DNA from 2 places in the Pseudomonas sp. FP453 genome. Region 2 is predicted to be linked to the other one. Evidence: riboswitches for the same ligand, from Rfam matches in the RefSeq annotation. Region 2 holds a riboswitch; the other holds the start of a gene.
The links. A riboswitch is a leader RNA that binds a small molecule or an ion and turns the genes downstream of it on or off. The one in region 2 is predicted to bind cobalamin.
Positions count from the first base shown of each region.

Region 1 (15,971 bases), 1.5 Mb from region 2:
GGGTGATGCCCATCAGGTGGTCATCGACCACGTTGGCCAGGAAGTACGTCGGCAGGCCGTCGGTCTTCATCAGCACTTGCATGTCCATGCGGTCCCACGGGATCTCGACGTCACCGCGCAGCATGTCCGGCACCACGCACACGCCTTCGCTCGGCACTTTCATGCGGATCACGTGGGGCTCGCCGGCCGCCAGGCGCTGCGCCACTTCTTCCTTGGACAGCAGCAGTGCGCGGCCATCGTAGCGCGGGGTTTCGCCGCGGGCCTGTTGCTCGGCGCGCATCTGGTCGAGTTCTTCAGCGGTGCAGAAGCACGGGAACGCATGCCCCATGTCGACCAGTTGCTGGGTGTACTGCTTGTAGATGTCGCTGCGCTCGCTCTGGCGATACGGGCCGTGGGGGCCGCCGACGTCCGGGCCTTCGGCCCAGGTAATGCCCAACCAGCGCAGGGCATCGAAAATCTGCTGCTCCGACTCACGGGTCGAGCGCACCTGGTCGGTGTCTTCGATCCGCAGGATGAATTCACCACCGTGCTGCTTGGCAAAGCAGTAGTTGAACAAGGCGATGTAGGCAGTGCCGACGTGGGGATCCCCAGTAGGCGATGGCGCGATGCGCGTGCGGACGGTGGTCATGGCGGGTCTCGAATGGGCGATGAAACTGGAATTGAAACAAGGGGCGAATGGTAACAGCCCTCGGCACTTGGGCTCCAGCACCCACCCTATCGAGCATGGCATTTAGGCCAAGCTTCGGTCTCAACGCCAGTCATGGCTATTGGACAGATGCTTGGGTGGCTATATTCCATTACCTCTTGTTACAGACACTGCCCCCATGCCAGCCCCATTGAAGCGCCGCCTGTTTATCTTCGTGTTTATCGTGATCCTGATCGGCCTGGGCTTCTTCGCCCACTGGTTCTTCAAGGGCCGCTTCTATGAAAGCACCGACAACGCCTACGTGCAGGGCGAAATCACCCGCGTCTCCAGCCAGCTCGGCGCGCGCATCGTCGAGGTCAAGGTGGGTGACAACGAACACGTGCAAAAAGGCCAGCTCCTGGTGCAACTCGAAGGCGACGACTTCCACCTCGCCGTCGACCGCGCCAACGCCGCCCTGGCCATGCGCGAGGCCGAACGCACCCAGGCCCAGAGCAAGCTCACCCAACAAGCCAGCCTGATCGCCGCCGGCGCAGCCAGGGTTGCGTCAAGCCAGGCCAGCCTGGGCCGTTCGCAGATCGACTTGTCCCGCGCCGAAACCCTGCGCAAACCCGGCTATGTCTCGGAAGAACGCGTGACTACCCTGTCCGCCGACAACCACATCGCCCGCTCCCAGGTGACCATGGCCGAGGCCGATTTGCAGGGCCAGCGTCAGCAGGTCAACGCCCTCAACGCCGAAATCAAGCGCCTCGACGCGCTGATCGCCAACGCCAGGACCGACCTGGCCCAGGCCGAACTCAACCTCACCCGCAGCGAGATCCATGCGCCCATCAGCGGCCTCGTCGGCCAGCGCGCCGCGCGCAACGGCCAGTACGTGCAGGCCGGCGCCTACCTGCTGTCCATCGTTCCCGACCAGGACATCTGGATCCAGGCCAACTTCAAGGAGACCCAGATCGGCCACATGCAACCCGGGCAAAAGGCCCAACTGACCTTCGACGCCTATGCCGACACACCCATCGACGCCCGAGTGGACAGCCTGTTCGCCGCCTCCGGCGCGCAGTTCAGCCTGCTGCCACCGGACAACGCCACGGGCAACTTCACCAAAGTCGTACAACGGATTCCGGTAAAACTCACGTTCGCCGCGGATAACCCGCTGCACGGCAAGATCCGTCCCGGCATGTCCGTGACCGTCAAAGTGAACATCCAAGACCAGCCCGATGGCCGGTGATCAACTGCTGCGCCCGGTCGGCGAACCGACCCGGCGCGACTGGATCGCGGTGATGAGCGTGATGCTCGGCGCGTTCATGGCGGTGCTCGACATCCAGATCACCAACTCGTCGCTCAAGGACATCCAGGGCGCGCTGTCAGCCACCCTGGAAGAAGGCTCGTGGATTTCCACCTCCTACCTTGTCGCCGAAATCATCATGATCCCCCTCACCGCCTGGCTGGTGCAGCTGCTCTCGGCGCGGCGGCTGGCGGTGTGGGTGTCGGTGGGGTTCCTGATCGCCTCGCTGATGTGCTCCATGGCCTGGAGCCTGGAAAGCATGATCGTGTTCCGCGCCCTGCAAGGCTTCACCGGCGGCGCGCTGATCCCGCTGGCGTTCACCCTCACCCTGATCAAGCTGCCCGAACACCACCGCGCCAAAGGCATGGCGATGTTCGCCATGACGGCCACCTTCGCCCCCTCCATCGGCCCGACCATCGGCGGCTGGCTCACCGAGAACTGGGGCTGGGAGTACATCTTCTACATCAACGTGCCGCCGGGCCTGCTGATGATCGCCGGGCTGCTCTACGGCCTGGAGAAAAAGGCGTCGAACTGGGACCTGCTGAAAAGCACCGACTACCTGGGCATCGTCACCCTCGCGGTGGGCCTTGGCTGCTTGCAGGTGTTCCTCGAAGAAGGCCACCGCAAGGACTGGCTCGAATCCAGCCTGATCGTCAGCCTCGGCAGCATCGCCCTGCTCAGCCTGATCACCTTTGTCATCGTGCAGCTCTCCAAGCCCAACCCGCTGATCAACCTGGGCATCCTCGCCAACCGCAATTTCGGCCTGTCGAGCATCGCCAGCCTGGGCATGGGCGTGGGCCTGTACGGCTCGATCTACCTGTTGCCGCTGTACCTGGCGCAGATCCAGAACTACAACGCGCTGCAGATCGGCGAAGTGATCATGTGGATGGGCGTGCCCCAGCTGTTTCTGATCCCGCTGGTGCCCAAGCTGATGAAATACGTGTCGCCGAAATGGCTATGCACCGTGGGATTCGGCCTGTTCGGCCTGGCGAGTTTTTCCTCGGGGGTGCTCAACCCCGACTTCGCCGGCAGCCAGTTCAACCAGATCCAGATCATCCGCGCCCTTGGGCAGCCGCTGATCATGGTCACCATCTCGTTGATCGCCACCGCCTACATCCTGCCCCAGGACGCGGGTTCGGCGTCGAGCCTGTTCAATATCCTGCGTAACCTTGGCGGCGCCATCGGCATTGCGCTGCTGGCGACCTTGCTGGATGCGCGGACCAAGACCTACTTCGATTATTTACGCGAGGCACTGGTGCCGACCAACCCGCAGGTGGCGGAGCGCTTGGCGACGTTGGCGCAGACGTTCGGCAGCGACACGGCGGCGCTGGGCAAGCTCAGTGAGATAGCGCACCAGCAGGCGCAGATCATGGCCTACAACGATGCGTTTCACTTTGTCGGGTTGGCGTTGGGGATCAGCATGGTTGCGGTGTTGTTGACCAAGGCGTTGCCGGCGGGGTTGAAGGCTGGGGAGAGTCATTGAGACCGAGTTGCCTCCATCGCAGGCAAGCCAGCTCCCACATTTGACTGCATTTCAAAGTTAGAACACGGTCAACTGTGGGAGCGGGCTTGCCCGCGATGAGGCCAGCCCAGTCACTACAAATCAAACAGCCAGCAGCCGCTCCCGCAACTTGCCAATCTCATCCCGCGTCTGCGCCGCCGCCTCAAACTCCAGATCCCGCGCCAACTGGTACATCTTCTCTTCCAACTGGCGAATGCGCTTGGTGATCTCACTCGGCGAGCGCAGTTCGCTTTCGTACTTGGCGCTTTCCTCGGCGGCCTTGGCCATGCCCTTGCGCTTCTTGCTACGCGAGCCCGGCACGACGGCGCCTTCCATGATGTCGGCGACATCCTTGAACACGCCCTTGGGCGTAATGCCGTTGGCCAGGTTAAAGGCAATCTGCTTGTCGCGACGGCGCTCGGTCTCGCCAATCGCGCGCTCCATGGAGCCGGTGATGCGGTCGGCGTAGAGAATCGCCCGGCCATTGAGGTTACGCGCCGCGCGGCCGATGGTCTGGATCAGCGAGCGCTCGGAGCGCAAGAAACCTTCCTTGTCGGCATCGAGGATCGCCACCAGCGACACTTCCGGCATATCCAAACCTTCCCGCAGCAGGTTGATCCCCACCAGCACATCAAAGGTGCCCAGGCGCAGGTCGCGGATGATTTCCACGCGCTCCACGGTGTCGATGTCCGAGTGCAGGTAGCGCACGCGCACGCCGTGATCGGCCAGGTAGTCGGTCAAGTCTTCGGACATGCGCTTGGTCAGCGTGGTGACCAGCACCCGCTCCTCCAGGGCCACGCGCTTGTTGATTTCGGAGAGCAGATCGTCGACCTGGGTCAGCGCCGGACGGATTTCGATCTGCGGGTCCACCAGGCCGGTCGGGCGCACCAACTGCTCGATCACCCGGCCGGCATGCTCGGCCTCGTAGTTGCCCGGCGTGGCGGAGACAAAGATGGTCTGCGGGCTGATGCTTTCCCATTCGTCGAAACGCATCGGCCGGTTGTCCAGCGCCGACGGCAGGCGGAAGCCATATTCCACCAGCGTCTCTTTACGCGAGCGGTCGCCCTTATACATCGCGCCGACCTGCGGCACGCTGACGTGGGATTCGTCGATCACCAACAATGCGTCGGCCGGCAGGTAGTCATACAAAGTCGGCGGCGGCGCACCCGATTCGCGGCCCGAGAGGTAGCGCGAGTAGTTTTCGATGCCGTTGCAGTAACCCAGCTCCAGGATCATCTCCAGGTCGAAACGGGTGCGCTGCTCCAGGCGCTGGGCTTCCACCAGCTTGTTGTTGGAACGCAGGTATTCCAGGCGCTCGGCCAGTTCCACCTTGATGTGCTCGACGGCGTCCATCAAGGTTTCGCGCGGGGTGACGTAGTGGCTTTTCGGATAGAAGGTGAAGCGCGGCAGCTTGCGGATCACCTCGCCGGTCAACGGGTCGAAGGCCGACAGGCTCTCGACTTCATCGTCAAACAGCTCGATGCGAATCGCTTCCAGATCGGATTCGGCCGGGTACACGTCGATCACATCGCCGCGCACGCGGAAGGTGGCGCGGGCAAAGTCCATGTCATTGCGGGTGTATTGCAAATCCGCCAGGCGGCGCAGCACTTCGCGCTGGTCGAGTTTGTCGCCGCGATCCACGTGCAGCACCATCTTCAGATAGCTTTCCGGGCTGCCCAGGCCGTAGATGCACGACACCGTGGTGACGATGATCGCGTCCTTGCGCTCCAGCAGCGCCTTGGTCGCCGACAGCCGCATCTGCTCGATGTGGTCGTTGATCGACGCATCCTTCTCGATAAAGGTATCGGAGGACGGCACATAGGCTTCGGGCTGGTAGTAGTCGTAGTAGGAAACGAAGTACTCGACGGCGTTGTTCGGGAAGAACGACTTGAACTCGCCATACAACTGCGCAGCCAGGGTCTTGTTCGGCGCCAGCACCAAGGTGGGCCGGTTAACCTGGGCGATCACGTTGGCAATGCTGAAGGTCTTGCCCGAACCGGTCACCCCGAGCAGCGTCTGGTGGGCCAGGCCGGCCTCGATGCCCTCGACCATCAGGCGAATCGCCTCGGGTTGGTCGCCGGCGGGTTCAAAGCGGGTGACGAGTTGGAAATCCGACATAACGTACCTCTTGAAATCACCCCAGACTGTAAACCCGTCGGGAACGAAAAAGACCGCTCCCCGCGAAGATTCAGAGCGGGCAGCAGGAAAAAACCATGATAGCCGTAGAAGTGGTGGCGAATGTGACGGGTTTCAAGGCAATCGTCCTACACGCCCTGAACGGTCAATGTTGCAATAAGACTAACGGTCAGCAAATAAACCGAAAAACTTGGCCGAAAAGCCGTTTCGGTTGTCGCCTCAGGCGGTGATGGCCTCTATACTAGCTCCCCGTTTGTGCACCGCTCTAGTGCATTCGGCTGGAGCGCGACACGTCCCTCCTTTCCCCCATAGAGCTGCCGCAAAAATGAGCCTGTTCTCCGCTGTCGAAATGGCACCACGCGATCCTATCCTGGGCCTCAACGAAGCATTCAACGCCGATACACGAACCACCAAGGTCAACCTTGGCGTAGGCGTTTACTGCAACGAGGAGGGGAAGATTCCACTCTTGCGTGCCGTTGCCGAAGCGGAAGCCATTCGCGTGGCGCAACACGCCGCCCGTGGCTACTTGCCAATCGACGGCATCGCGGCCTACGACAAGGCCGTGCAAACCCTGCTGTTTGGCGCTGAATCGCCGCTGCTGACCGCTGGCCGCGTCACCACCGTGCAAGCGGTTGGCGGCACCGGCGCACTGAAAATCGGCGCTGACTTCCTCAAGCAACTGCTGCCAGACGCCGTCGTAGCGATCAGCGACCCAAGCTGGGAAAACCACCGCGCGCTGTTCGAAACCGCCGGCTTCCCGGTGCAGAACTACCGCTACTACGACGCCGCCACCCACGACGTCAACCGTGCCGGCCTGCTCGAAGACCTCAACGCCCTGCCGCCACAATCCATCGTGGTGCTGCACGCCTGCTGCCACAACCCGACCGGCGTCGACCTGAGCCCGGCCGACTGGCAGAACGTGCTGGACGTGGTCAAGGCCAAGAACCTCGTGCCGTTCCTCGACATGGCCTACCAGGGCTTTGGCGACGGCATCCACGAAGACGCCGCCGCGGTGCGCCTGTTTGCTGAATCGGGCCTGACCTTCTTTGTGTCCAGCTCGTTCTCCAAGTCGTTCTCGCTGTACGGCGAACGCGTCGGCGCGCTGTCCATCGTCGGCGAGTCCAAGGAAGAAAGCGCGCGCATCCTGTCCCAGGTCAAACGCGTGATCCGCACCAACTACTCCAACCCGCCGACCCACGGCGCGGCGATTGTCGCTGCGGTGCTGAACAGCCCTGAGCTGCGCGCGCAGTGGGAAGCCGAACTGGCCGAAATGCGCCTGCGCATCCGTGGCATGCGTGAGCAAATGGTGTCGGAATTGGCCAAGGCTGCTCCGGGCCATGACTTCAGCTTTGTCGGTCGCCAGCGTGGGATGTTTTCCTACTCCGGCCTGAGCGTTGAGCAGGTCACCCGCCTGCGCAACGAGTTCGGCATCTACGCCCTCGACACGGGCCGTATCTGTGTCGCGGCGTTGAACCAGTCGAACATCGACGCGGTCACAAAGGCAATCGTTCAGGTGCTGTAAGCCGGTAACCGTTGCACAGAAGGGGAAGCCAATGGCTTCCCCTTTTTTGTCGCCAGCCCCTAGACTGAACCTTGCCCGCCCCTTTGCTGTGAGAGCCTTATGAGAAACGACGACCTGGACCTGCGTGCCGACCGCGATGAGCTGGATGACTACACGCCGCGCGCGCCGCAGGTTAAGCGGCAGAAAAGCCTAGTGTTGCAGGTGGCCCTGGGTGTGTTCCTTGGTGGCCTGGCTCTATGGCTGGTGCAACTGGGTGCGACAGCACTGATGACCAAGCTCGCCATGGGCACCCTGCAATTCGGCGGCTAGCACCGATCAAACTGTGGGAGCTGGCTTGCCTGCGATGCAGGCGACTCGGTACATCAGGTCCACCCAGTTGATGCCATCGCAGGCAAGCCAGCTCCCACACTTGATCTATGTTGGCTCTAGAACGCGTTCTTCCAGCAGCTTCACAAAGCTGTTCAGGCTCTGCGACACCGTCCCCCGCCGCCAGATCAGCCAGGTGTGCAACACCCGAAAGCTGTCCATCAACGGCCACACGCTCACCGCCGCAAACCCCGGCATGCTTTCCAGCATGCTGCGCGGCATCAGGGCCAAGCCCGCGCCGGCGCTGACGCAGGCGAGCATGCCGTGGTACGACTCGATCTCGAAGATCTTGCCCGGCACTGCGCCATCCTGGGAGAACCAGCGCTCAAAGTGGTGCCGGTACGAGCAGTTCGAGCGAAAGGTGTAGATGTTCTCGCCATTCACATCCTGGCCCCGGGTGATGGGCGCGTGATGCAGCGGCGCGATCACCACCATCTCTTCCTCAAACACCGCCACGCCTTCCAGCGTTGCATGCAACACCGGCCCATCGACAAACGCCGCCGCCAGGCGCCCCGACAGCACGCCTTCGATCATGGTGCCCGACGGCCCGGTGCTCAGGTCCAGTTCGACTTTGGTGTGTTTCTGGTTGTAGGCCGCGAGCAAGGCCGGGATACGCACCGCCGCGGTGCTTTCCAGTGAGCCGAGGGCAAACGCGCCCTGGGGCTCCTCCCCCGCCACCGTCGCGCGGGCTTCCTGCACCAGGTCGAGGATGCGCCGCGCATAGCCGAGGAAATTCCAGCCCGCTGGCGACAGACGCAGGCGGCTCTTCTCGCGGATAAACAACTCCACGCCCAGGTCCTGCTCCAGTTGCTTGATACGGGTGGTCAGGTTCGACGGCACCCGATGAATCAACTGCGCGGCGGCGCTGATGCTGCCTTGCTCGGCAACGGCCTTGAAGATTTCCAGCTGCACCAGGTCCAAGTCATTCTCCAATCGTGAACGTATTGCTTAATATTATTCAGTTTCCAGAAAAGAGCCAGCCCCGTAGGCTGAACCCCACTTACTCATTCAGCAGGACGGTGCCATGAACGCGACCACCCACGCCCTCTCGATCAACCCGGCCAACGGCGAAACCGTCGGCAGCTACCCATACGAAAGCGAGTCGCAGCTGGACGCCGCCCTCGACCGTTCCACCACCGCCTTCCGCACCTGGCGCCGCCAGCCGGTCAGCCAGCGCGCCGAGCTGTTGCTGGCCCTGGCCGCCGCCCTGCGCGAGCAAGCCGAAGACATGGCGCAGATGATCACCCTGGAAATGGGCAAGCCCATCGCCCAGGCCCGTGCCGAAATCGAAAAATGCGCCCAGCTCAGCGAGTGGTACGCCGCCCAAGGCCCGGCCATGCTCGCGCCGGAGCCGACCCTGGTGGACAACGGCAGCGCCCAGATCGAATACCGCCCGCTGGGCCCGATCCTCGCCGTGATGCCGTGGAACTTCCCGGTCTGGCAAGTGCTGCGCGGCGCCGTGCCGACCATGCTCGCCGGCAACACCTACGTGCTCAAGCACGCACCCAACGTGATGGGCAGCGCCTACCTGATCCTGCAAGCCTTCAAAAAGGCCGGCTTCGCTGACGGTTTGTTCGAAGTGCTCAACGTGACTCCGGACGGTGTGTCCAAAGCCATCGCCGACCCACGCATCGCTGCCGTCACCCTCACCGGCAGCGTGCGCGCCGGTATCGCCATCGGCTCCCAGGCCGGTGCCGCGCTGAAAAAATGCGTGCTGGAACTGGGCGGCTCCGACCCGTTCATCGTGCTCAACGACGCCGACCTCGACGCCGCCGTACAAGCTGCGTTGATCGGCCGCTTCCAGAACAGCGGCCAAGTCTGCGCTGCCGCCAAGCGCCTGATCATCGAAGCCGGCGTGGCAGAAGCCTTCACCGCCAAGTTCCTCGAAGCCAGCCGCGCGCTGGTGATGGGCGACCCGACAGACGCCAGCACCTACATCGGCCCGATGGCCCGCTTCGACCTGCGCGACGAGCTGCACGGCCAGGTCCAGGCCACCCTGGAAGAAGGCGCGACCCTGCTGCTGGGCGGCCATAAGGTCCCAGGCGCAGGCAACTACTATGAGCCCACCGTACTGGCCAACGTCACCGACCAGATGACCTCGTTCAAACAGGAACTGTTCGGCCCCGTCGCCTCGATCATCACCGCCCGCGACGCTGACCACGCCGTTGCACTGGCGAATGACAGCGAGTTTGGCCTCACCGCGAGCATCTTCACCACCGATGCGGCGAAAGCCCGCGATATCGCCAACCGCCTGGAAACCGGTGGGATCTTCGTCAACTCGTTCAGCATCTCTGACCCTCGGGTCGCGTTTGGCGGGATCAAGAAGAGTGGCTTTGGCCGGGAGCTGTCGCACTTCGGCGTGCGCGAGTTCTGCAATGCGCAGACTGTGTGGCTGGATCGTAAATAAACCAGGCAACCAGTGCCGCCGCCTTCGCAGCCTCGCTGGCGCTCGACAGCTCCCACAGGGATTGGCTGTGTCCGTGAGACCTGGGTCCGAACACTGTCAGCCCTACCAACACAGTCCAACTGTGGGAGCTGGCTTGCCTGCGATAGCGGTCTGTCAGTTAAAGAGATGCAAGCTGACCCGCCGCCATCGCAGGCAAGCCAGCTCCCACACAAGCCAGTTCCCTCAGAGATCGCATTTGTTCTGCGATTTCCCCGTTGCAACTCCCCCTTCGCACCACGATCGACTACCATGGCGCGCCGGTTCCCGAAGGGGACTAACAGGGAATCCCCAGCGCGCCCCATCGCGCCAATCGGAACTGCCCCCGCAACTGTAGGTGCCGAGCCTGCTCCCCACTGCCACTGGACGCTGTCCGGGAAGGCCGGAGCGAGGCGACGACGCACCAGTCAGGAGACCTGCCGGCCCAGCGTTATCACCAACCGGCGGGGTGTCCGGGAAGGACATCCTTGCGCGGCCCCGGCGGCCGTGTTCGTGGGTGTATTTCCACTACCGTACCTCCCCAGTCCACTGTACGGTCCCAACGGAGATTGCCCCATGCTGCCACGCGTTACCGCCCTGCTCACCGGCCTGGGTTTCTGTGCCCTGGCCCACGCCGCGCCGACCCACTACCCGCTGTCGCTGGAAAACTGCGGCAGCAGCCTCAGCTTCCAACAAGCCCCCGCACGCAGCGTGACCATCGGCCAGGCCGCCACCGAGATGCTCTACGCCCTGGGCGTGGGCGAGAAAGTGGTCGGCACGTCGCTGTGGTTCAACAACGTACTGCCGCAGTTCAAGACCCTGAACAACGGCATCGAGCGCCTGGCCAATAACGAGCCGAGCTTCGAAGCGGTGATCGCCAAGCGCCCGCAACTGGTGGCCGCCGAACTGGAGTGGGTGGTCGGCGCGCAGGGCGTGGTGGGCACCCGCGAGCAGTTTCACGAACTGAAAATCCCCACCTACCTGCTGCCCTCCGACTGCGAAGGCAAGGACAACCTGGTGGGCGCCGACGGCACGCGGCTGGAGCCGTTTCGCATCGACACCATCTATAAAAGCATCAGCCAACTGGCGGCGATTTTTGACGTCCAGGATCGCGGCCAACAGCTGAACGACGAACTCAAGGCACGCCTGGCCAAGTCCGTCGCCACCGTGCAGAGCAAGGGCCTCAAGCAGGCCAGCGCGCTGGTGTGGTTCTCCAGCGCCGAGATGGCCAGCGATCCCTACGTGGCCGGCCACAAGGGCATCCCCGAATTCATGCTGCAAACCCTCGGTTTGCATAACGTGGTGCAGTCCGATGAAGAATGGCCCGCCGTCGGCTGGGAAACCATCGCCAAGGCCAACCCGACCTTCCTCGTCATCGCCCGCATGGACCGTCGCCGCTACCCCGCCGACGACCACGAGAAGAAACTCGCCTTCCTGCGCAGCGACCCGGTCACGCGCAATATGGACGCAGTGAAAAACAACCGCATCATCATCCTCGACGCCCTGGCGTTGCAGGCCAGCATCCGCATGTTCGATGGCCTGGAACAACTGGCCACGGCCATCGACGGCTACGACCTGCCGCAATGATCCGTCCCCTGATCGCCCTGGCCCTGCTGTTGCTCGCCGTACTCGCCGGCGTGGCCATCGGCGAAACCGCCATCTCGCCGCAGGTCGTGCTCCAGGTGCTGGCCAATAAACTGTGGGGCGCCGGCTACGTGCTGGACCCCATCGACGAAGGCGTGGTCTGGAACTACCGCCTGACCCGCGCCCTGGTTGCCGCCGCGTGCGGCGCCGGGCTGGCGACCTGCGGGGTGATCTTGCAGTCGCTGCTGCGCAACCCATTGGCCGACCCCTACCTGCTGGGCATCAGTGCCGGTGCCTCGACCGGGGCGGTATTGGTGGCGTTGATTGGCGTGGGCGGTGGTTTGATCTCGTTGTCGGCCGGCGCGTTTGTCGGCGCGATGGCCGCGTTCGCCCTGGTGATTTTGCTCGCGCGGGCCAGCGGCTCGTCCAGCGGCACCGGGCAGATCATCCTCGCCGGCATTGCCGGTTCGCAGCTGTTCAATGCGCTGACCGCGTTCCTCATCACCAAATCCGCCAGCTCCGAACAGGCGCGCGGCATCATGTTCTGGTTGCTGGGCAACCTCAGCGGCGTGCGCTGGCCGTCGGTATGGCTGGCGGTGCCGGTGGCGCTCGTGGGTTTGGCGGTGTGCCTGTGGCATCGCCGCGCGCTGGATGCGTTCACCTTTGGCAGCGATTCGGCGGCGTCCCTCGGCATCCCGGTGCGGCGCGTGCAGTTTGTGCTGGTGGGCTGCGCGGCGCTGGTGACGGCGGTGATGGTGTCGATTGTCGGCTCCATCGGTTTTGTCGGGCTGGTGATTCCCCACGCGGTGCGCCTGTTGCTGGGCACCGGGCATTCGCGCTTGCTGCCGGCCAGCGCGCTGGGCGGTGCGTTGTTCTTGATTGCGGCGGATGTGCTGTCGCGCACCTTGATCAAGGGCCAGGTGATTCCGGTCGGCGTGGTCACCGCGCTGGTCGGCGCACCGGTGTTTGCGCTGATCTTGATTGGGCGGAGGAACGCACGATGAGCATGCTCAGTTGCCGCGGCCTGGGCTTCAAGGTGCGTGACGCCGAGTTGCTGCGCGATATTCATCTGGACGTGGCGCAGGGAGAAACCCTCGGCATCGTCGGGCCGAACGGCTCCGGTAAATCCACCTTGCTCAAGCTGCTGGCCGGGTTGCGCACGCCTGCATACGGCGAAGTGCGCCTGGGCGGCCAACGCCTGGGTGAGCTGTCCCGCCGCGCCATCGCGCAGCAACTGGCGGTGGTCGAACAACAAGCCGACACCGACGACGCCATCCGCGTGTTCGACGCCGTGGCCCTGGGCCGCACGCCGTGGCTGTCGGCGCTGAGCCCGTGGTCCGCTGACGACGACAGCATCGTGCGCCAGGCCCTGCACGACGTGGACGCCACCCACCTGAGCCATCGCGCGTGGCGCAGCCTCTCCGGCGGCGAACGCCAGCGCGTACACATCGCCCGCGCCCTGGCGCAGCGGCCGCAGATTCTGTTGCTGGATGAGCCGACCAACCACCTGGATATCCAGCACCAGTTGGCGATCTTGAAAGGTGTGCAGGCGCTGCCGGTGACGACGCTGATTGCGCTGCATGACCTGAACCAGGCGCTGACCTGTGACCGCTTGGCGGTGCTGGATCGCGGGCGGTTGGTGGCGCTGGGCAAGCCGCTGGACGTGCTGACGCCGCAGCGGTTGCAGGACACGTTTGGGGTGCAGGCGCATTACCTGACGGACCCGTTTGATGGGGCGCAGATCTTGCGATTACGCTCGAACTAAAGGCTTGAACACGGCCACCCAGACACCATAATTCAACTGTGGGAGCTGGCTTGCCTGCGATAGCGGTCTATCAGTTAAAGAGATGCAAGCTGACCCGCCGCCATCGCAGGCAAGCCAGCTCCCACATGATCATTCCCACATTAGATCTGGGGTGTTCGCTGCATATGCGTTGTCTGCCACACCGGGTCCACGTCGATATCAACCACTTCAAACCCCTGCCGAAGCCAAAAATCAATCGCCCCCGGCAAAAACGGATGGGTATGCAGGTACATCACCTCCACCCCCTCCGCCTGCGCCGTTGCCTCTAATGCGCGATACAACGCCGCCGCCAAGCCAACGCGACGAAATGCCGGCAGCACAAACAAGCGCATCACTTCCACCGTCTTGCGGCCCTGGTAATCGAGCTGGGGGAAGCGGTTGTCATACGGCAGGTAGCCAATGGCAGCAACGATTTGACCGTCATGACAGGCAATCAGAAAGCGCCCGTCACCTTGAAGGTAGGTCGCCTCAAATTGCGCCAGATCATTCGGCATACCGGCATCGCTGAGCTTGGGAAACATCTCGGCGCGGGCCTGCTGTACGAAGGCCAGCACCTGTGAAACATCATCCGCAGCCACCGGCCGGATGCCGAGAGGGTCTTCAAGGGACATCCTGCCCACTATCCATTGGCGGCCATAAGCCAACACCCTACCCGCCATCCCCACCGGAAAATGAATAAACCCATGGGCCGCCTCCGGCACCAAGTGCACCTGCGCGCCCGGCCATCGCTCAGCGATCAACAGCGTGTCGTCTTTAAGCGGATCCAACTCCCCCACAAACATCAACGCCGGCGGCAACCCGGTGAAGTCGCCATACAGCGGTGACAACGGCGCCTGCCGACGCTCATCGTCACTCAGCCCCGGCGTGAGCATTTGTAGCGCTTCGACCATGCCGGGCCCGTCCAGCAATAACGTATCGGGGCCTGCGGCGCGTACGCTGGGCGTGCCTGTGAGGTCATAGACGCCGTAATACAGCAGTGCGCCGCTGACGCGCTTGAGCAACTCCGGCCATTGCTTCAACGCCAGCAACGTCGCCGCCGCCAGGTGCCCGCCGGCCGATTCGCCGACGATGATCACCGGCAGGCCCGCAAACTCATCGGCGCTCAGCAACCAACGCGCGGCCGTGAGGCAATCGTCCATCACGCCTTGCACCGGCGTATCGACCGCCAGCCGATAATCCACCGACACCACCGCCACGTCGCAGGCGTTGACCATGCCCAGGTTGAGTTCGTCATCCATCTGCGCATTGCCGATCACCCAGCCGCCGCCGTGGATATCCAGCACCACGCCCTTGGGTTTGCCGCTGGGGCGCAGGATGCGCACGGGCACCGAGCCAGCGTGCCGGGTTTCAGCCGCAGGGGCGCGCTTCAGCCGTTGACCGGCACGCAGCAACGCCTGGATCACACGCGGCGTCACGCGATTGCGGATCTTGAAGCGTGGCAACCAGGCGAGCTTCCTGTTGAAGCGGCGCATCTCGGCCAGTTCGGTTTCGCTGGCGGGCCAGAAGTTGTGAGTCATCAGCGGTTATTTCTCAAAATGGAGAAATTCAACGCCGCCGCCACACACAGCCACGCCAGGTACGGGAACAGGATCAACCCGGTGATCAAGTCCAGGCGCACCGCCAACACCACCATCGTCGCCACGGTCAGCCACAGCACCGCCAGAATAACCATCCCGGCGAGGATGCGATGGGCGCCGAAGAACACCGGTGTCCATAACGTGTTCAAGGCAATCTGCGCCGCCCACAGCGCCAGCACCACTTGGCTGTCCGGGATCAGGCTGAGGCGGTAACCGGCCCAGGCCAGCAGCAGGTAGATCAGCGTCCACGCCACCGGGAACAACCAGTTGGGCGGGGTGAAGCTGGGTTTGACGAGGGATTCGTACCAGGCGCCGGGTTTGAAGAGCATGCCGGTGCTGGCGGCGGCGGCGCAGGCGAGCAGGAAGATGAAGAAGGTCATGGTCGGTCCTTGGCTGGGCGTTTCAACTTGGACGTGTGGGGGGCGGGTAAAAGTTCATTGCCGATTGGGTCTGGAGGCGGGTTGTGAGGGTGCATGGGCTGGCGCCATCGCAGGCAAGCCAGCTCCCACATTTAACGGTGTTCACCAGTCAAAATGTGGGAGTTGTCGAGCTTTAGCGAGGCTACGAAGGGATCGCCGCGCACTGCCTGCCGCCCCGCCCTATCCGCATCGGCCTCGGCCTCGGCCTCGGTGCTAAGTGGCCCCCACAATCTGGAGCCAAGGCCACCGCTCCTGATAACTCCTGGCCTTGCGCGCAAACAATTCCGGCTCCGGGTGCAACGGGTTGATCCGCAGCACACCCTGCTCCACATCCACCAAGCCATACGGCGCATACACCTCGCCCGTCGCCACTTCCAGGCCAATACAGGTGCCCGCCACCAGGTAGCGGTCGATCCCCTGCCGAGCCGTGTGCAATTGCGGATACGGCCGGCCAAACCGCTGGCCATACCAAAGGTGCACCCGCGCTTGATTCTTCACTTCAACGTTGACGCCCAGGTCCTCGAACAACCCCTCAGCCGCGCGAATCACGGCGTCCTCGGCTTCGTAGGACAGGTCTGTGTCGAAGTAGAAAACGTCGTAGTCCTTTACGCCCTGGGCAGCAGGCAGGTTCGACTGGTGATTCCACACCGCCTGGAACAGGCAGCCTGCGGTGAGAAAGCACTGGTCCAGGCCGAGGGCCGGCAGGCGCGCC
Region 1 is NZ_CP117435.1:4,158,632-4,174,602, forward strand. Features, by position in the region: gene gltX (glutamate--tRNA ligase) at 1-628, opposite strand, end outside; gene PSH87_RS18820 (HlyD family secretion protein) at 825-1,871, shown strand; gene PSH87_RS18825 (MDR family MFS transporter) at 1,921-3,411, shown strand; gene uvrB (excinuclease ABC subunit UvrB) at 3,532-5,547, opposite strand; gene PSH87_RS18835 (amino acid aminotransferase) at 5,891-7,087, shown strand; gene PSH87_RS18840 (hypothetical protein) at 7,187-7,396, shown strand; gene PSH87_RS18845 (LysR family transcriptional regulator) at 7,502-8,374, opposite strand; gene PSH87_RS18850 (aldehyde dehydrogenase family protein) at 8,478-9,860, shown strand; cobalamin riboswitch at 10,141-10,335, shown strand; gene PSH87_RS18855 (ABC transporter substrate-binding protein) at 10,452-11,462, shown strand; gene PSH87_RS18860 (iron ABC transporter permease) at 11,459-12,463, shown strand; gene PSH87_RS18865 (ABC transporter ATP-binding protein) at 12,460-13,224, shown strand; gene PSH87_RS18870 (GNAT family N-acetyltransferase) at 13,365-13,874, opposite strand; partial or broken gene PSH87_RS18875 (alpha/beta hydrolase fold domain-containing protein) at 13,872-14,780, opposite strand; gene PSH87_RS18880 (TspO/MBR family protein) at 14,780-15,220, opposite strand; gene PSH87_RS18885 (nucleotidyltransferase family protein) at 15,473-15,971, opposite strand, start outside.
Region 1: linked by a shared signal. The riboswitch ahead of PSH87_RS18855 (ABC transporter substrate-binding protein) and the one ahead of cobW (cobalamin biosynthesis protein CobW) in region 2 are both predicted to bind cobalamin.

Region 2 (15,971 bases):
GATGGTTGACCCCGAGGTGAATCGCCATGGTCGTGCCGTGGCGGGCCAGGCTGGCAAAATCCTCACCGGCCGGCATGCTGGTTTTGTCGGCATAGCGGGTCAGGATCACGCTCTGGGCGATATCCGGCAGGGTCAGTTCTGCCTCCAGCAGCGCCGCGCAGGCGGCAACGGCCGTTACGCCGGGGATGATCTGAAAGGGGATGCCCAACTCGCGCAAATGACGGATCTGCTCGCCAATCGCCCCGTACAGGCTCGGATCGCCGGAGTGCACGCGTGCCACATCCTGGCCGTTTGCATGGGCCGCCTTGATCAAATCGATGATCTGTTCCAGGTGCAGTTCGGCGCTGTTGACCAGGGTTTCCGCCTGATGGCCTGCCAGTACCGCCGCAGGTACCAGCGAGCCCGCATAGATGATCACCGGGCAACTGCGGATCAGCCGCTGGCCTTTGACGGTGATCAATTCCGGGTCGCCGGGGCCTGCGCCGATGAAGTAGACGGTCATGGGAGATTCCTGTTGAAAAGCGGGCGAGCATGAAGATTGCTCATGATCGAGAAGGGCAATTATCGGGTTTTTAGTCAGCGCACGCCAAGGCAAAGGTCGCCTGGGTGGTTTTTTGGCGGGTGATCAGCAGGCGGGCAGGGCTGCCGGCGAGGTGTTCTGCCACGGCCAGCGCGGCGCTTTCGGCAATGCCGTAACAACCGGTATGGGTGAAGGCGACGACGGATTTGTGGCTCAAGCGGTCGGCATATATTGCCAACTGCGGCGCGGTGAAACAGTGCAGGGGTAGCTTCAACGCTGCGGCCAGGGCCAGCAATCCGGGCTCATCGCTTTTGCGGTCGATACTCGCCAACGCGGTGATGCGGTGACGCTCGATACCGCCCTCGGCGAGGGCGGAGTCAAGCAGGCCCAGCAGGGTCTGAACCTCACAACCCCGCTGGCAACCCAGGCCGACTACCAGGGTCATGCCGAGTATTGATCGCTGCGGTTGCGGCGGAACAGCCAGGCGCTGATCAGGCCCAAAGCCAGCCAGAAGGCGACGTTGGTCAGCTGCGAAGCGATCTTGAACTGCGCTTCCAGGGCTTCCGGTGCGAGCATCGAATGCACTTCCGGTTGTGGTGCGCCAATCACATGGGGCACTGCCAGGATCGCTGCGCCTAGTGCCTTGAGCAGCCAGTTGCGCCCGAATACGATCAGCGCGATACCGGCTGCGGTGGACGCGGCGGTACCGATCCACCAGGTCTGGCGCAGCGCGAGATCAGCGGCCGCCGTGCCTGGCAACTCAGGTGGCAGGCCCAGGGTCGGCGCCAGCACGAAGGTTGCATAACCGGCCAGCCCCCACAGCAGCCCCTGGGCCGTGCGGGTCGGTGCACGCAGGGTGTACAGGCCGGCCAGCATCAGCGCAAAGCCGACGGCGACCACCAGGTTGCCACCCGTGGTGGACAGCACGCGCTGCCAGCCGTCTTCCGGCTCCCAGGCTTCGGCGTCATGGGTATGGGCGGCAGCCCCCGCGGCGTGTTCATGCGCCACTTCGGTGGCGGCCGGGGCTTTTTCAAAGGTTTCCGCCTGCAAAATCAGCGGGGCGACCCAGAAGCTTTGCAGCAGGGTCAGCAGCAGGGCGGCCGCAAGGCCGGTGAAACCTGCGGTTTGCGCAATACGCTTGATCATGTCGGCAGGTCTCAGTGGCACGGGAACGCGGCGCTGTGGCGGGTATCGTGGGCGGCGTTATGCACGGCCTCGATATGGGAGAAACCGGCGAAATACACCAGGCACGCGCCGAGGATCGACGCACCGATGGCGGCGGTCAGGCGTTGGCTCAGGGTAGAGGTGCTGCTGGTGGAGTGCGAGGTGCTGCTGATGATCGACATGGCGCGTCCCTTTCAGGTGTCAGGGTGAAGCGAGCGCATGAAAACCCCGCGAGCCAGGCACGCAGGGTTCTGAACAGCGCCCGCCCACCGCGGGTTTGTTATCTGATTTTTTCGGGCCGGTCTCCGGGCTTGCGAGGGGCTCAATGCCTGAAAACGTCGCCTTCCCATGCTGTCTGGCACAGTGGATATGACGTTTCGCTCGCTTACCGTTGCGGGGGCAGCACCGGACTGGTCATATCGCTATGACGCACCGGTTTCCCGTTTCACCCTTTGCAGGGCACCCGAAACAAGATGTGTAGGAGAGCATGGGGGTGGGAGGGGAGTCAATTGGGATGTGGGTTTTGGCTTTGGTGGTGTACATATCCGTTTTTTAGGTAACGGCCACTTGGGGTCCGCCCTTACGGCGGGTCACTTTGGAAAAGCCCCAAAGTAACAACTGTGGGAACTGGCAACTGTGGGAGCTGGCTTGCCTGCGATGCAGACACCTCGGTACATCAGGCACACCCAGTTGATGCCATCGCAGGCAAGCCAGCTCCCACAGGGGAACGCGTACGCTTCATCGATCAGGTCGGCTACTAGGCCGCCTCGCTTTTGCTTTTGATTTTGATCTTAGGCGCCCCCCCAAATCCATGTCGGATTACGGGCACACCGAGCCTAGGCGAGGTGCCGAGTGTTGGGGCAAGAGCCCTTTTGGTTACTTTTGGGGCTCTTTTCCAAAAGTGACCCGCCGTAAGGGCGGAACCCTGAGCCGCCGTTACCGCAGCAACGGATATGTACACAAGCCAAACCAACCCAACCCCATCATTGACCATCCCCCAAGCACTGCGTAGCCTTGCACCCTCGAGGTTCTTCAGCCTAGGCCGAAGCTAAGAAGGGAACGCGGTCCAAGCCGCGGCTGCCCCCGCAACTGTAAAGGGTTCATCTGACTGCCACGCCACTGCCAAACCGGCGGGAAGGCGCAATCAGCGCCGGTCGCAAGACCGGCAAGCCCCAAGCCAGGAGACCTGCCTCGCAACCGATTTTTCAATTCAACCGGGCGGGGTGATCCGGTGACGAAATCCGCTGCTGCGCACCGTCGCAGGGCCTATCGTCCCGTATGCCCGCCCCCAAGGGCATCCGATGAAAACACTGGCCAAACTCCCCGTCACCATCGTTACCGGCTTCCTCGGCTCGGGCAAGACCACCTTGCTGCGCCATATGCTCGACAACGCCCAGGGCCGACGCATCGCCGTGATCGTCAACGAATTCGGCGAGTTGGGCATTGACGGTGAAATCCTCAAGCAGTGCTCCATCGGTTGCACCGAGGAAGAAGCCAACGGCCGCGTGTATGAGCTGGCCAACGGCTGCCTGTGCTGCACCGTGCAGGAAGAGTTCTTCCCGGTGATGCGCGAATTGGTCGCCCGTCGCGGCGACCTCGACCACATCCTCATCGAAACCTCCGGCCTGGCCCTGCCAAAACCGCTGGTACAAGCCTTCCAGTGGCCGGAAATCCGCAGCGCCTGCACGGTTGACGCGGTGATCACCGTGGTCGACAGCCCGGCCGTGGCCGCCGGCACCTTCGCCGCATTCCCGGACCAAGTCGACGCCCAGCGCAAACTCGACCCGAACCTGGACCACGAATCGCCACTGCACGAGCTGTTCGCCGACCAACTGGCCAGCGCCGACCTGGTGATCCTCAACAAATCCGACCTGATCAGCGCCGAAGACCTGGCCCGCGTACGCCTGGAAGTCGCCGAAGAGCTGCCGCCTGCGGTCAAGATCATCGAGGCCAGCAGCGGTCGCCTGCCGCTGGACGTGCTGATCGGCCTTGGCGCCGGCTCCGAGGAGCACATCGACGGTCGCCACAGCCATCACGATCACCACCACGAAGGTGAAGACGATCACGATCACGACGCCTTCGATTCGATCTCCATCGACCTGCCGCAAGCCGACGAAGCCCTGCTGCTCGACGCCCTGACCCAACTGGTGGTGCAACACGGCATCCTGCGCGTCAAAGGTTTCGCCGCGATCCCGAACAAGCCGATGCGCCTGCTGATCCAGGGCGTGGGCACGCGTTTCGACAAGCATTTCGACCGCGCCTGGGCGGCCGACGAAGCACGCATCACCCGTCTGGTGCTGATCGGTCAGGACCTCGACGCGGCGGGCCTCGAAGCGCAATTGCGCGCTGCCCTCAGCGTTTAACCCATGCACCTGCTCAGGACCCAGCCCGGTGGTTTCGTCTCGGACGACAATATTGCCGACCTTGGCCAAACCCCCGCTGAACTGGTGATCCTGTGCAGCGGTGATTCCAGCCTGGCACTGCTGGCCGAAGCGGCCCAGCAGTTGCCCGACGACTACCCGAGCCTGCGTCTGGCCAACCCGATGCAGGTGCAGAACCACGCGTCGGTCGACCTGTACGTCGATGAAGTGCTGCGCCATGCCAAGGTCATCCTGATCTCGTTGCATGGCGGCATCGGCTATTGGCGTTACGGCATCGAGCGTCTGGTGGAATTGGCCGAGCGCGGCGTGCAACTGATCCTGGTGCCGGGGGATGATCGCCCGGACCCGGAACTCAGCAGCCTGAGCACCGTCGGTGTGCCAGAACGCGACCGCCTGTGGCACTTCCTGCGCCAGGGTGGCCTGGGTAATGCGCTGGATTTCTATCGCTGCCTGGCCAGTACCTACCTGGGCCGCGACTACGCCTGGGCCGAGCCGCAAACCTTGCCGCGCACGGCGATTTATCACCCGCACAAAGCCAACGCCCGCCTGAATGACTGGCAGGCGGACTGGCACGCCGAATGGCCAGTGGCGGCGGTGCTGTTCTACCGCTCCCATTTGCAGGCGGCCAATACCGGTTTTATCGATGTGTTCTGCCAGCGCTTGCAGGCGGCGGGCCTTAATCCGCTGCCGATGGCGGTGGCCAGTTTGAAAGAGCCTGGCTGCCTGACGGTGGTCGAGGACCTGCTGGATGAGGTGGGCGCGACGGTGATCCTGAACACCACCGGCTTTGCCCAATCCAGCCCTGAAGCACCGCACTTGCGGCCGTTTCGCCGCAATATCCCGGTGATCCAGGCGATTTGCGCCCAAGACAACGAGCCGGGCTGGCAGGCCAGCGAACAAGGCCTCGGCCCGCGGGACCTGGCGATGCATATCGCTTTGCCCGAGCTGGACGGGCGCATCATCAGCCGGCCAATCAGCTTCAAGGACCTGGCCTGGCGCAGCGAGCGCAGCCAGTCGGACGTTGTGTGTTATCGCGCGGCGCCCGAACGCATGGATTTTGTCGCCGAGCTGGCGCGGCGTTGGGTCGAATTGGCGCGGGTGCCCAACAGTGAAAAACGCGTCGCGCTGATCCTCGCCAACTACCCGACCCGCGATGGCCGGATCGGCAACGGCGTGGGGCTGGACACACCGGCTGCGGCGCTGAATATCCTACGTGCGCTGCAGGCCGAAGGGTATCCGCTGCCTGCCGACTTGCCACCGAGCGGCACGGCGCTGATCCATGACTTGCTCGGCGGCGTGACCAACGACCTCGACAGCCTCGATCTGCGCCCGTGCCATCAAAGCCTGGGGCTTGACGACTACGAGGCGATGTTCAAAAGGTTGCCTGAAGCCAACCAGCAGGCGGTATTGGCGCGCTGGGGCACGCCCCATAACGACCCGATGTGCCGCGACGGTCGCATGATGATCGCCGGCCTGCGCCTGGGCCTGACCTTCGTCGGCATCCAGCCGGCGCGGGGTTACCAGGTGGACGCCAGCGCGGTGTATCACGACCCGGACCTGGTGCCGCCCCACGCCTACCTGGCGTTCTATTTCTGGCTGCGTCACACCTACGGCGCCCACGGCGTGATCCACGTCGGCAAGCACGGCAACCTGGAGTGGCTGCCGGGCAAGGGTGTCGGCCTGTCACAGCACTGCTGGCCCGACGCGCTGCTGGGGCCATTGCCGAATATCTACCCGTTTATCGTCAACGACCCCGGCGAGGGCGCCCAGGCCAAGCGGCGGACCCAGGCGGTGATCATCGACCACCTGATGCCGCCGCTGACCCGTGCCGAAACCTACGGCCCATTGCGCGACCTGGAGTTGTTGGCCGACGAATATTACGAAGCGCAGTTACTGGACCCGCGCCGCGCACTTGAGCTGCAAAAAGACATTCTCAAGCTGGTGCGCGAAACCCGTATCGACCAGGAGCTTGAGCTGGACAACGATGCCGACGCCGCCATCTGGCTGCCGCGCCTCGACACCTACCTGTGTGACTTGAAGGAGTCGCAGATCCGCGACGGCCTGCATATCTTCGGCGAGTCGCCCGAGGGCCGTTTGCGCATCGACACATTACTGGCGTTGTTGCGCATCCCCCGTGGCGACGGGCGTGGCGCGCAATCGAGTGTGCTGCGGGTATTGGCCAAGGCGTTCGAGCTGGGTTTCGATCCGTTGGATTGCGCCCTCGCCGAACCCTGGACCGGCCGCCGTCCGCAGGTGTTGCAAAACATCGATCCGCAGTTGTGGCGCACCGCCGGGGACACCCGCGAGCGTCTGGAGTTGTATGCGGCGCGGTTGATCGAGCAGGCGCTGGAAGGCCCGCTTGAGCGGCTTGAAGAGCCCGGTTGGGAGGACGTGAAGGCCGTCATTGAGAGCCTGCGCATCGTCGTCGCGCCACGCCTGGATGCCTGCGGCCCCGCAGAAATGCGCGGTTTGCTGGATGCCCTGGGCGGCCGTTTCGTGCCGGCGGGGCCAAGCGGTGCGCCGAGTCGCGGGCGTCTGGATGTGCTGCCCACCGGGCGTAACTTCTTCACCGTGGACGTGCGCAACCTGCCGACCACCACGGCCTGGCGCATCGGTTTTCAATCCGCCAACCTGATTCTTGAGCGGCACTTGCAGGACCACGGCGACCATCTGCGCCAACTCGGCTTGTCGGTATGGGGCACGGCCACCATGCGCACCGGTGGCGACGATATTGCCCAGGCCATGGCCCTAATGGGCGTGCGCCCGGTGTGGGCGACCGGCAGCCAGCGGGTGGATGACTTTGAAATCCTGCCGATCAGCCTGCTGGACCGCCCACGGGTTGACGTGACGCTGCGGGTGTCCGGGTTCTTCCGTGATGCCTTTGCCAACCTGATCCGCCTGTTTGATGCGGCGGTGCAGGCGGTGGCGGCGTTGGATGAGCCGGACGACATGAATCCACTGGCCGCCAAGGTGCGCAGCGAGCGGGCAGCGTTGATCCAGTCCGGCCTGGACGAAGAGGCCGCCGCGAAACAGGCCGGCTGGCGCATCTTTGGTGCCAAGCCCGGTGCCTATGGCGCGGGCGTGCAGGGCGCGGTCGATGGTCGCCTGTGGCAAAGCCGCGAGGACCTGGCCGAGGTGTACCTGAACTGGGGCGGTTATGCCTACGGCGGCGCCGACGAAGGCACCGCCGCCCGCGAACAATTCGCCCAGCGCTTGAGCCAGGTGCAGGCCGTATTGCAGAACCAGGACAACCGCGAGCACGACCTGCTCGACTCCAACGACTATTACCAGTTCCAGGGTGGCATGCTCGCCGCCGTGGAAACCCTGAGCGGTGACAAGGCCGCCAGTTACCATGGCGACCACAGCCAGCCCGACTTGCCGAGAATCCGCACCTTGAAGGAAGAGCTGAACCGGGTGATCCGTTCCCGCGCCGCCAACCCCAAGTGGATCGAAGGCGTGAAGCGCCACGGCTATAAGGGTGCGTTTGAAATGGCCGCGACCGTGGACAACCTGTTCGCCTTCGACGCCACCACCGCGCTGATCGACGATCACCAATACGCCTTGCTCGCCGATGCCTATTTGCTCGACCCCGACACCCGCGCCTTTGTGCAACAGCACAACCCAGATGCCCTGCGCGACATGACCGAACGTATGCTTGAAGCCCAGCAACGCGGCATGTGGCAAGAGCCTGGGGCCTACCGCGAAGCGTTGGAAAACCTGTTGCTGGATATAGAAGAAGACAGCTGATGACTGAGATCCCCCATTTCCCGCTGTCCGCCGTGGTCGGCGCCGACGAATTGAAACTGGCGCTTTGCCTGACCGCCATCGACCCGAAGATCGGCGGCGTGCTGATCGAAGGCCCGCGCGGCATGGCCAAGTCCACCTTGGCGCGGGGCCTGGCTGACCTGTTGGCCAGCGGCCAGTTTGTCACCTTGCCGCTGGGCGCGACCGAAGAGCGCCTGGTCGGCACCTTGGATCTGGATGCTGCGCTGGGCGAGGGCCGGGCGCAGTTTTCGCCGGGCGTACTGGCCAAGGCCGATGGTGGCGTGCTGTATGTCGATGAAGTCAATCTACTGGCCGACCACTTGGTGGACTTGCTGCTGGACGTGGCCGCCAGCGGCACCAATCTGATTGAGCGTGACGGTATTTCCCATCGCCATTCGGCACGTTTCGTACTGATTGGCACGATGAACCCGGAGGAGGGCGAGTTGCGTCCGCAACTGCTCGACCGCTTCGGATTCAACGTGGCCTTGAGCGGGCAGACCTTGCCAGCGGAGCGGGGGCAGATCATCCGTCGCCGCCTGGACTTCGACAGCGATCCGGTGGCGTTCTGCGCACAGTGGGCCGAACAGCAAGCCGCTCTACAGGCGCGTTGCACTGAGGCACGGGCGCGGCTCGATGCAATCGAGTTGGATGACCAGGCCTTGGCACAGATCACCGAGCGCTGTTTTGCCGCCGGTGTCGACGGTTTGCGCGCGGACCTCGTCTGGCTGCGTGGCGCCCGGGCCCACGCGGCATGGCGCGGTGCTGATGCGATCAGCGAGGAAGATATCGAAGCCGTCGCGGAGTTTGCCTTGCGCCATCGTCGCCAGGAGCACTCTCCACCGGCCAGCCCACCGAACCAGGGGCAATCGCCCAAACCCTCCGATACTTCGCCCGGCCAAGGCCAATGGGGCGACATGCCCGCACCGGCCTTGCCCACCGGCGCACGCCGGGAAGTCCCTACCTGGCCAAAAAAGCCCTAGGCATTCGCCCTCGACCTGACGCGGGGGCGGATGCCCGACCCAAGGCAGGACGCGTCGAGAAAGGCCGGCACGGCAAGGCTCGCAGCGCGCAACAGGGGTCGATCAATTGGCCGGGCACCTTGCTCGGCGGCCGTCCGCAAACGCGGGACGACTTGCTGTTTCACCTACGCAGCCGCTCGGCCCACGAATTGTGGCTGGTGATCGTCGACGCCTCGGCCTCCACCCGCCGCTATCACGCATTGACCGAGGCGAAGGGCTTGTTGGCCCAATTGTTTGACGACGCCTACCGCCAGCGCGCACGCATGGCGTTGCTGACGGCCAGTGGGCAATCGCCAAAATGGCAGGTGCAAGGCCTCAAGGCGGCCAAAGGCCTGACCGGCTGGCTGGAACAACTGGGGGCAGGCGGCGGCACACCGCTGCTCGCCGCACTGACCGAAGCCGGGTATTGGCTGGTGGCGCGGCGCAAGCGCTATCCGGCGGAGCAGCAGCGGTTGCTGGTGATTACCGATGGGCGGCTCAAGGCTATCGATGGGTTGCCGGTGTTGGAATGCCCTGGGTTGCTGGTGGATATCGAGCGCGGGCCGGTCAGGTTGGGGCGGGCGCAAGCGCTGGCTGCGGGGTTGAGGATTGATTACCGGCATATCGATGGTTTGTAGGTTTTGAGGGGTGATTGGGAAGGGTCGGTCTTTTAAAGTCGAATCTTCTGACATTCATCGTTGATAGCGACTCTTTACTCTTTGGGCTTTCACGCGTTAAGGGGTAAAGGGATGAATTCCTGCGTAATACAGGGTGTTTGTTCTCGCCACGTCTTGGCAGGCACGACGCTCTGTTCAATTCGCAACTCGACTGCCTCGCGCGTACCACTCTCCGATCAAGGACTGGTATGAACGACTCATTGCATTACACGGATACGCTCAATCCCTTCAAGGACGTTATTTGCGGCAAGCAGATACAGCATTGGGTCGAGTTCCAGTTGGTGGACGAACTAGGCCAACCTTTGGCGAGTCTGCCTTATCGCGCGGCGAATGAAGCTTCGCGTGGGGGCTATGTGCCCGAATTCGCGGGCTATACCGATGCCGAGGGGGTGATTCGTCTCCAGGGTCTGCATCCCCTGCCCATTACGTTGTGGGTGGGAGCAGACCTGCTGGCCGAGCAACTGCAAACCCGGCGCCTACGTGCTGTACGTGCAGAGCCACGCCGTCCGGGAGTAGGTGACCGTACGCCGTTGTATGGGCCACAGCGCGCGGGCTTTTCGCCGGTTGAAAAGGCGGCGCTTGCGAAAGGTCACGACTACCAATATTTGAGAATCGGGCAGTTATGCGATCGGCGGCCCATCTTCCAGCCACCGTTGGCTGATCCGAGTCAGCTTCCTGCGTTTCACTTTCCTGATGAGACGTTCAGTGGTTTCACTGTGAGCGGGGATCAGTTGGACCGTCGGCATGTGCTGGAAGTCTGCCCGCTTCGCGCGTGGTCGCTGGTTTTGCATCATCAGGAGGGGTACAGCCTGGTGAATGCTTACAACCTGGGGTTGATGAGTATTTTGGCGTATAGCAATCGGGGTGAAGAAGATCTGGGTTCCGTGAAGGAGCTTTTCGAACGTCAATGTCTGGATTTATCGCGTACGCCGCGTGTTTGGGATAGTGGTCAGGCGTGGCCTTGCGTTGTGGTGGATGTGCCGTTCAGTGATCGCTATTTAGAAGTCGAAGCTCTGGACACTGCTAAAGCTGATCCGCCGGAAGGGCATACCCAACTTTTTTACGCTATCAGTGCATCCCAGGTATTAGTGGCTTGGCGCGGTACTGAAATGGAGGGGCTTGCTGATCTAATTACTGATGCTACTTTTCGTCCTGTGAAGCCGGAGATTGCGGCGCTATGCGAGCCTAAGGTCCCTTGTGCAGATCTAACTTCGCTAGGCCGTGTTCATCTAGGTTTTCGTGATGCATTTGAGGTTGCGAGAAGGATTTTTGCCAAGGGGCTTGGTGAAACGATTCCTGAAAAGGCGCTCGACAGAAAGCTCTTCATCTGCGGCCACAGCCTCGGCGGTGCTCTCGGCTTAATCCACGCCGCCTCGCTGCTGAAACACAACCCGCTGCTCTACACCTACGGCATGCCCCGCACCTTCACTCTTCTCGCCGTGCAATATTTGGGCGACCTTTGGCACTTCCGCCACGTCAACGATACCGATGCCATCCCGCGGGTCCCCCCCGAAGCCGATCTGGACAACGACCTGTATGACCGATACGGCCCACTTGGCAACGTACTCGGACTTCAACGATCACTACGCCAAGCGTTAATTGGCATGGTGTACAAGCACGAGGATGCGTTCAGCCATCACGGCAAGATCGCCATGTTCTTCAGGGCGGAACAACACCACTACCAAGAGATCGTGGCATACCCTGCCTATCGTAAGCCGGATGGCGCACCCATTCGCGGCACGATCACTGCTGCATTACCTGAAAAAGCCAAGCTTTATCTGGTCCCCAGTCTCAGTGAAACCGATGAGCAAGAAGCCGAGGAGGCCACGCGGCGTTTCAACGCTTCGCTGAGTCCTGAAAACCGTGCCCGGTACTTTCCGCACTACAGCAACACTCCTGTGGGCCGCGTGCTGCGGATTGGCGACCACTTCATGTCGCAGTACCAACCCTATATCCACAACCAACTGCTGGAGTCCATCAACCCCGCGCGTGAACCCTTGCTGGAACGCCAGATACAACGACGCAAATTCGAACAACAGATCAAGGATTACTACGGGCGTGTTCCTGAAGAGGAGTTGGCGCGCAATCGTGTGTTTCTCGACTTGCAACGCTTGGTGGATAAAGCCCTGCGTGTCACCAAGCAAGCCGATGGGGGCAACGAAGCACTAGAGCGTTTTGATGCCATCGCCGATCCACGGGCCTATTACGAGAAAACCTATGGTTAAGCAAATCAATACGCTCAAGAACCCAGCCAGCGCTCTCCGACTGGCCTTAGTTTCGTGCGCACTTCTTTTCACTCTTGGTGGTTGCCGTCAGGACTACAGCCTGTCACCGCCTGCCGACAGTGAAAAGATAAGCGTGACGGTAAAGCTGCCTGAGGGACTGAAAAATAAAACCATGTGGGTCATGTATCGTTCGGCCACCTGTAAACACATCGGCACTGGAGCCAGCGGCCAACGCACCGAGCGGGATGGCTATCACTCGGTTTACAAGGAGTTGGAACGTCAAGGACAGAGCGATCTCTACCAAGTAGAGCTACCAAAGGATGGGGGCGGTGCGTGCCGCTGGCACCTGGCGAATGTGACCTTTGGCGTGGAGTATGCCGACCTGACCCGTTTTGGTGAGAACGTGATTTGGGGGGGCGGCGGCGGTGTCGTTGTGATATTCGACCACAATAATTCACCACGGGGTGGGGCGGACTTCATCGTCGATGGGGATCTGAGAATCCGGAAGGATTATTACCCTTGGTTGAGTGAAGCATTTATAGGCGGTTATAAAAAACACATCAGTCTGGCGGGGGAGGGCCGTATATATCTGAAGTACCAAGCGTTGCAGGCTCGCCATATCTATTTCGAGCCCATACTGCATTCGGACTTTCGCGTTTTATCTGCACAACCAAAGGAGATAAAGGAAGGTAACTACACAGCGTTCACCTATCCCGACGGCAGTGTCGTAGCCGATGGCCGCTCCAACCCCGACTTCTTAAAACTCCAAAGCCTACGCACCGGCCGCGCCGGCGATTGCCTTTCCCCCTGGACCTACCACAAGTGCCCAGACCGCCGCCCACAGTTATTACCCGAATGGCTCCCCGTCCCGGACAAACCCGGTTTCGGGCAGTACCTCATTGTGGACGAATGGGGGAACAAGTTGCCGACCTATGACTATCGGTTGGTCGGTAAGGATGGCCGAATAAACAAGTGGAAGACGGATGCCAACGGGCTAACCCACCCGGTCCCGGAAAGCATGCACCCGTTGCGCGAAGTGGAGTTTCCCTAATGGACTGGGTGAAGTTGCCAAAGCGAAATTCAACCATCGCATTCATTGATACCCGAAGGGGCATTGCTATGCTCTATCGCATGTCTCTGGTTCTATGCGCACTGTTTTTTGGCCTAAGTGGTTGCCGTCAGGACTACAGCCTCTCACCGCCTGCTGACAGCGAAAAGATTACCATCATGGTGAAACTGCCCAAGGAACTGAAAACCGAAACCGTGTGGGTCATGTATCGCTCGGCTACCTGTAAGCGCATCAGCTTGGGAGCGAGTGGCCAGCGCACTGAAAGAGATGGCTATCACTCGGTTTACAAGGAGTTGGAGCGCCAAGGACAAAGCGATATCTATCAGGTGGAACTGCCAAAGGATGGCGGCGGTGCGTGTCGCTGGCATCTGGCGAACGCGACCTTTGGTGTGGTCTATGCGGATCCGACGCGTTTTGGTGAGTACGTGACCGCTGGCGCGGGGGGCGGGGTAATCGTGATATTCGACTACAACAATTCACCAAGAGGTGGTCCTGATTTCAAAGTTGATGGAGATCTGACGATCAAGAGGGACTACTACCCTTGGGTTAAAGAGGCTTTTCTGGGGGGGTATCACAAGCGTATTAGTCTTGCAGGAGAGGGTGGTATTTATCTTAAGTATCAAGCGTTGAAAGCACGCACTGTGTACTTCGAGCCCATATTGCATTCGGCATTTACTGTTTTCTCCACACAACCAAAGGAGAAGAAAGAAGGTAACCACACGGCCTTCACCTATCCCGACGGCACTGTCGTAGCCGACGGTCGATCACAACCCGACTTCCTAAAACTCCAAAGCCTACGCACCGGCCGCGCCGGCGATTGCCTTTCCCCCTGGACCTACCACAAGTGCCCAGACCGCCGCCCACAGTTATTACCCGAATGGCTCCCCGTCCCGGACAAACCCGGTTTCGGGCAGTACCTCATTGTGGACGAATGGGGGAACAAGTTGCCGACCTATGACTATCGATTGGTCGGTAAAGATGGCCGAATAAACAAGTGGAAGACGGATGCCAAAGGACTAACCCTTCCGGTCCCGGAAAGCATGCACCCGTTGCGCGAAGTGGAGTTTCCCTAATGGATAGGATGACGCCGCCCCAGGCAAGCCAGTTCCCACCCTTGGCCACGCCGCCGATCCACGGTGGGAGCTGGCTTGCCTGCGATGGGGCCAAAAAGCTCACCACTGAATTGTCAGCCACCCTCCGGCACATCCGGCCAAAGATCCGCCACCAAAAACAACCGCTCCGCCTCTTCCCAATTCTCACCCACCTGCACCATCCGCACCAACAACTGCGCCGGCGCCATCGGATCAAGTGCTGCCAGCCAGCCTTGCATCTGCGCTTCACTCCACACATCACTCGCACCATAGTGCGCCGGCGCCAGCCATGCATGGCGGGGTAGGGGTTGCCAGCGGCCTGGCGCGCTGGTGCTGACAAAGTCTGGCCAATCCCGTTGATGCAGCCAGCGGCCCCGCAGGTGCTGCGGATGGGCGCCAACCGGGGCTTGGGCCTGGCCTGGCCAGGGATAGAGCAAGTACCCGCCCAGCCATAGATGCGCGTCGAATTGCTGGATATCCAGTGCCGCGAGCACTTCGCGGCTTTCCGGGCGTGCGGAGATGGGCAGTTGATGCTGGGCCAAGTGGGCCAATTTTCGGTCCAGCCGGTCATGGCACCCAGGCCCCAGCCACAAGGCGCTGTCCTGGCCGTTTCCATCCTGCGGCCCGAGGTAGAGTTTGATCGCCAGCTCCAGGTGATGCACGCCGTCACGGTCGCGCAGCAGCATATCCAGTTCACCGAGGGTATGCCCGCCACGGCGGATGGGCAGGTTGGCGGCCAGCAGTTCCACGCCCGGCGCATGTTGTACGGCGAATTGCCATAATCGCTCGTAATACAGGCCTAGGCGCCGGGAGCGGGACAGGCTCAGCCAGTGTTGCAAGGCGTGGCTGTCTTGATCGAGGTTACGCAGCCAGCGCTCAAGCAAATCGGGCGCTTGTACCCAATCGCTACCGGCCAACGGATGGCGTTGCGGCCACGGTGTCTGCGCGAGCATCGGCGGGGCGAGCATCACCCACGCGAGATCGCGCACCTCAGGGTGGCGCAACTGGCGGGGCAGGTTGTGCAGATCCGGGAACACAGTCATGGTCCGAGCATAGCCGCTTAAGTGTCGCACGGGTGGCTGAGAACCATTGTCATCAAGGCTTCGCGGCGACAAAGGGTTTTGCCTGGGGCGGCCTTTCGCCCATAATCGCGGTTTTCCGCCACACCGCACATCCCGCAGGAGCCCCATGGAGCAATTTCGCAATATCGGCATTATCGGTCGCCTGGGCAGTACCCAGGTGTTGGACACCGTCCGCCGGCTGAAAAAATTCCTGCTGGAACGCCACCTGCATGTGATCCTCGAAGATACCATCGCCGAAATCCTCCCGGGCCATGGCCTGCAAACCTCGTCGCGCAAGATGCTTGGCGAAGTCTGTGACATGGTCATCGTGGTCGGCGGCGACGGCAGCTTGCTCGGCGCCGCCCGTGCGTTGGCGCGGCATAACGTGCCGGTGCTGGGGATCAACCGTGGCAGCCTGGGTTTCCTCACCGATATCCGCCCCGATGAGCTGGAAGTCGAAGTGGCCAAGGTGCTCGACGGCCATTACCTGGTGGAAAACCGCTTCCTGCTGCAAGCCGAAGTGCGCCGCCACGGTGAAGCCATCGGCCAGGGCGACGCCCTCAATGATGTGGTGCTGCACCCTGGCAAGTCCACGCGGATGATCGAGTTCGAGCTGTATATCGACGGCCAGTTCGTGTGCAGCCAGAAGGCTGACGGCCTGATCGTCGCCACGCCGACCGGCTCCACCGCCTATGCGCTGTCGGCCGGCGGGCCGATCATGCATCCCAAGCTGGATGCCATTGTGATCGTGCCGATGTACCCCCATATGTTGTCAAGCCGGCCCATCGTGGTCGATGGCAACAGTGAGCTGAAAATCGTGGTGTCCAAAGACATGCAGATCTACCCGCAGGTGTCCTGCGATGGGCAGAACCATTTCACCTGCGCCCCCGGTGACACCATCACCGTGAGCAAAAAGGCGCAGAAACTGCGGCTGATCCATCCGCTGGACCACAATTACTACGAAGTGTGCCGCACCAAGCTGGGCTGGGGCAGCCGCTTGGGGGGTGGAGGCGACTGATG
Region 2 is NZ_CP117435.1:2,694,473-2,710,443, forward strand. Features, by position in the region: gene cobM (precorrin-4 C(11)-methyltransferase) at 1-502, opposite strand, end outside; gene PSH87_RS12105 (cobalamin biosynthesis protein) at 573-965, opposite strand; gene PSH87_RS12110 (CbtA family protein) at 962-1,666, opposite strand; gene PSH87_RS12115 (CbtB-domain containing protein) at 1,678-1,866, opposite strand; cobalamin riboswitch at 1,963-2,166, opposite strand; cobalamin riboswitch at 2,693-2,893, shown strand; gene cobW (cobalamin biosynthesis protein CobW) at 2,986-4,047, shown strand; gene cobN (cobaltochelatase subunit CobN) at 4,051-7,812, shown strand; gene PSH87_RS12130 (ATP-binding protein) at 7,812-8,810, shown strand; gene PSH87_RS12135 (VWA domain-containing protein) at 8,735-9,466, shown strand; gene PSH87_RS12140 (lipase family protein) at 9,694-11,730, shown strand; gene PSH87_RS12145 (hypothetical protein) at 11,723-12,781, shown strand; gene PSH87_RS12150 (hypothetical protein) at 12,781-13,872, shown strand; gene PSH87_RS12155 (DUF1853 family protein) at 13,986-14,933, opposite strand; gene PSH87_RS12160 (NAD(+) kinase) at 15,079-15,969, shown strand; gene PSH87_RS12165 (metallophosphoesterase) at 15,966-15,971, shown strand, end outside.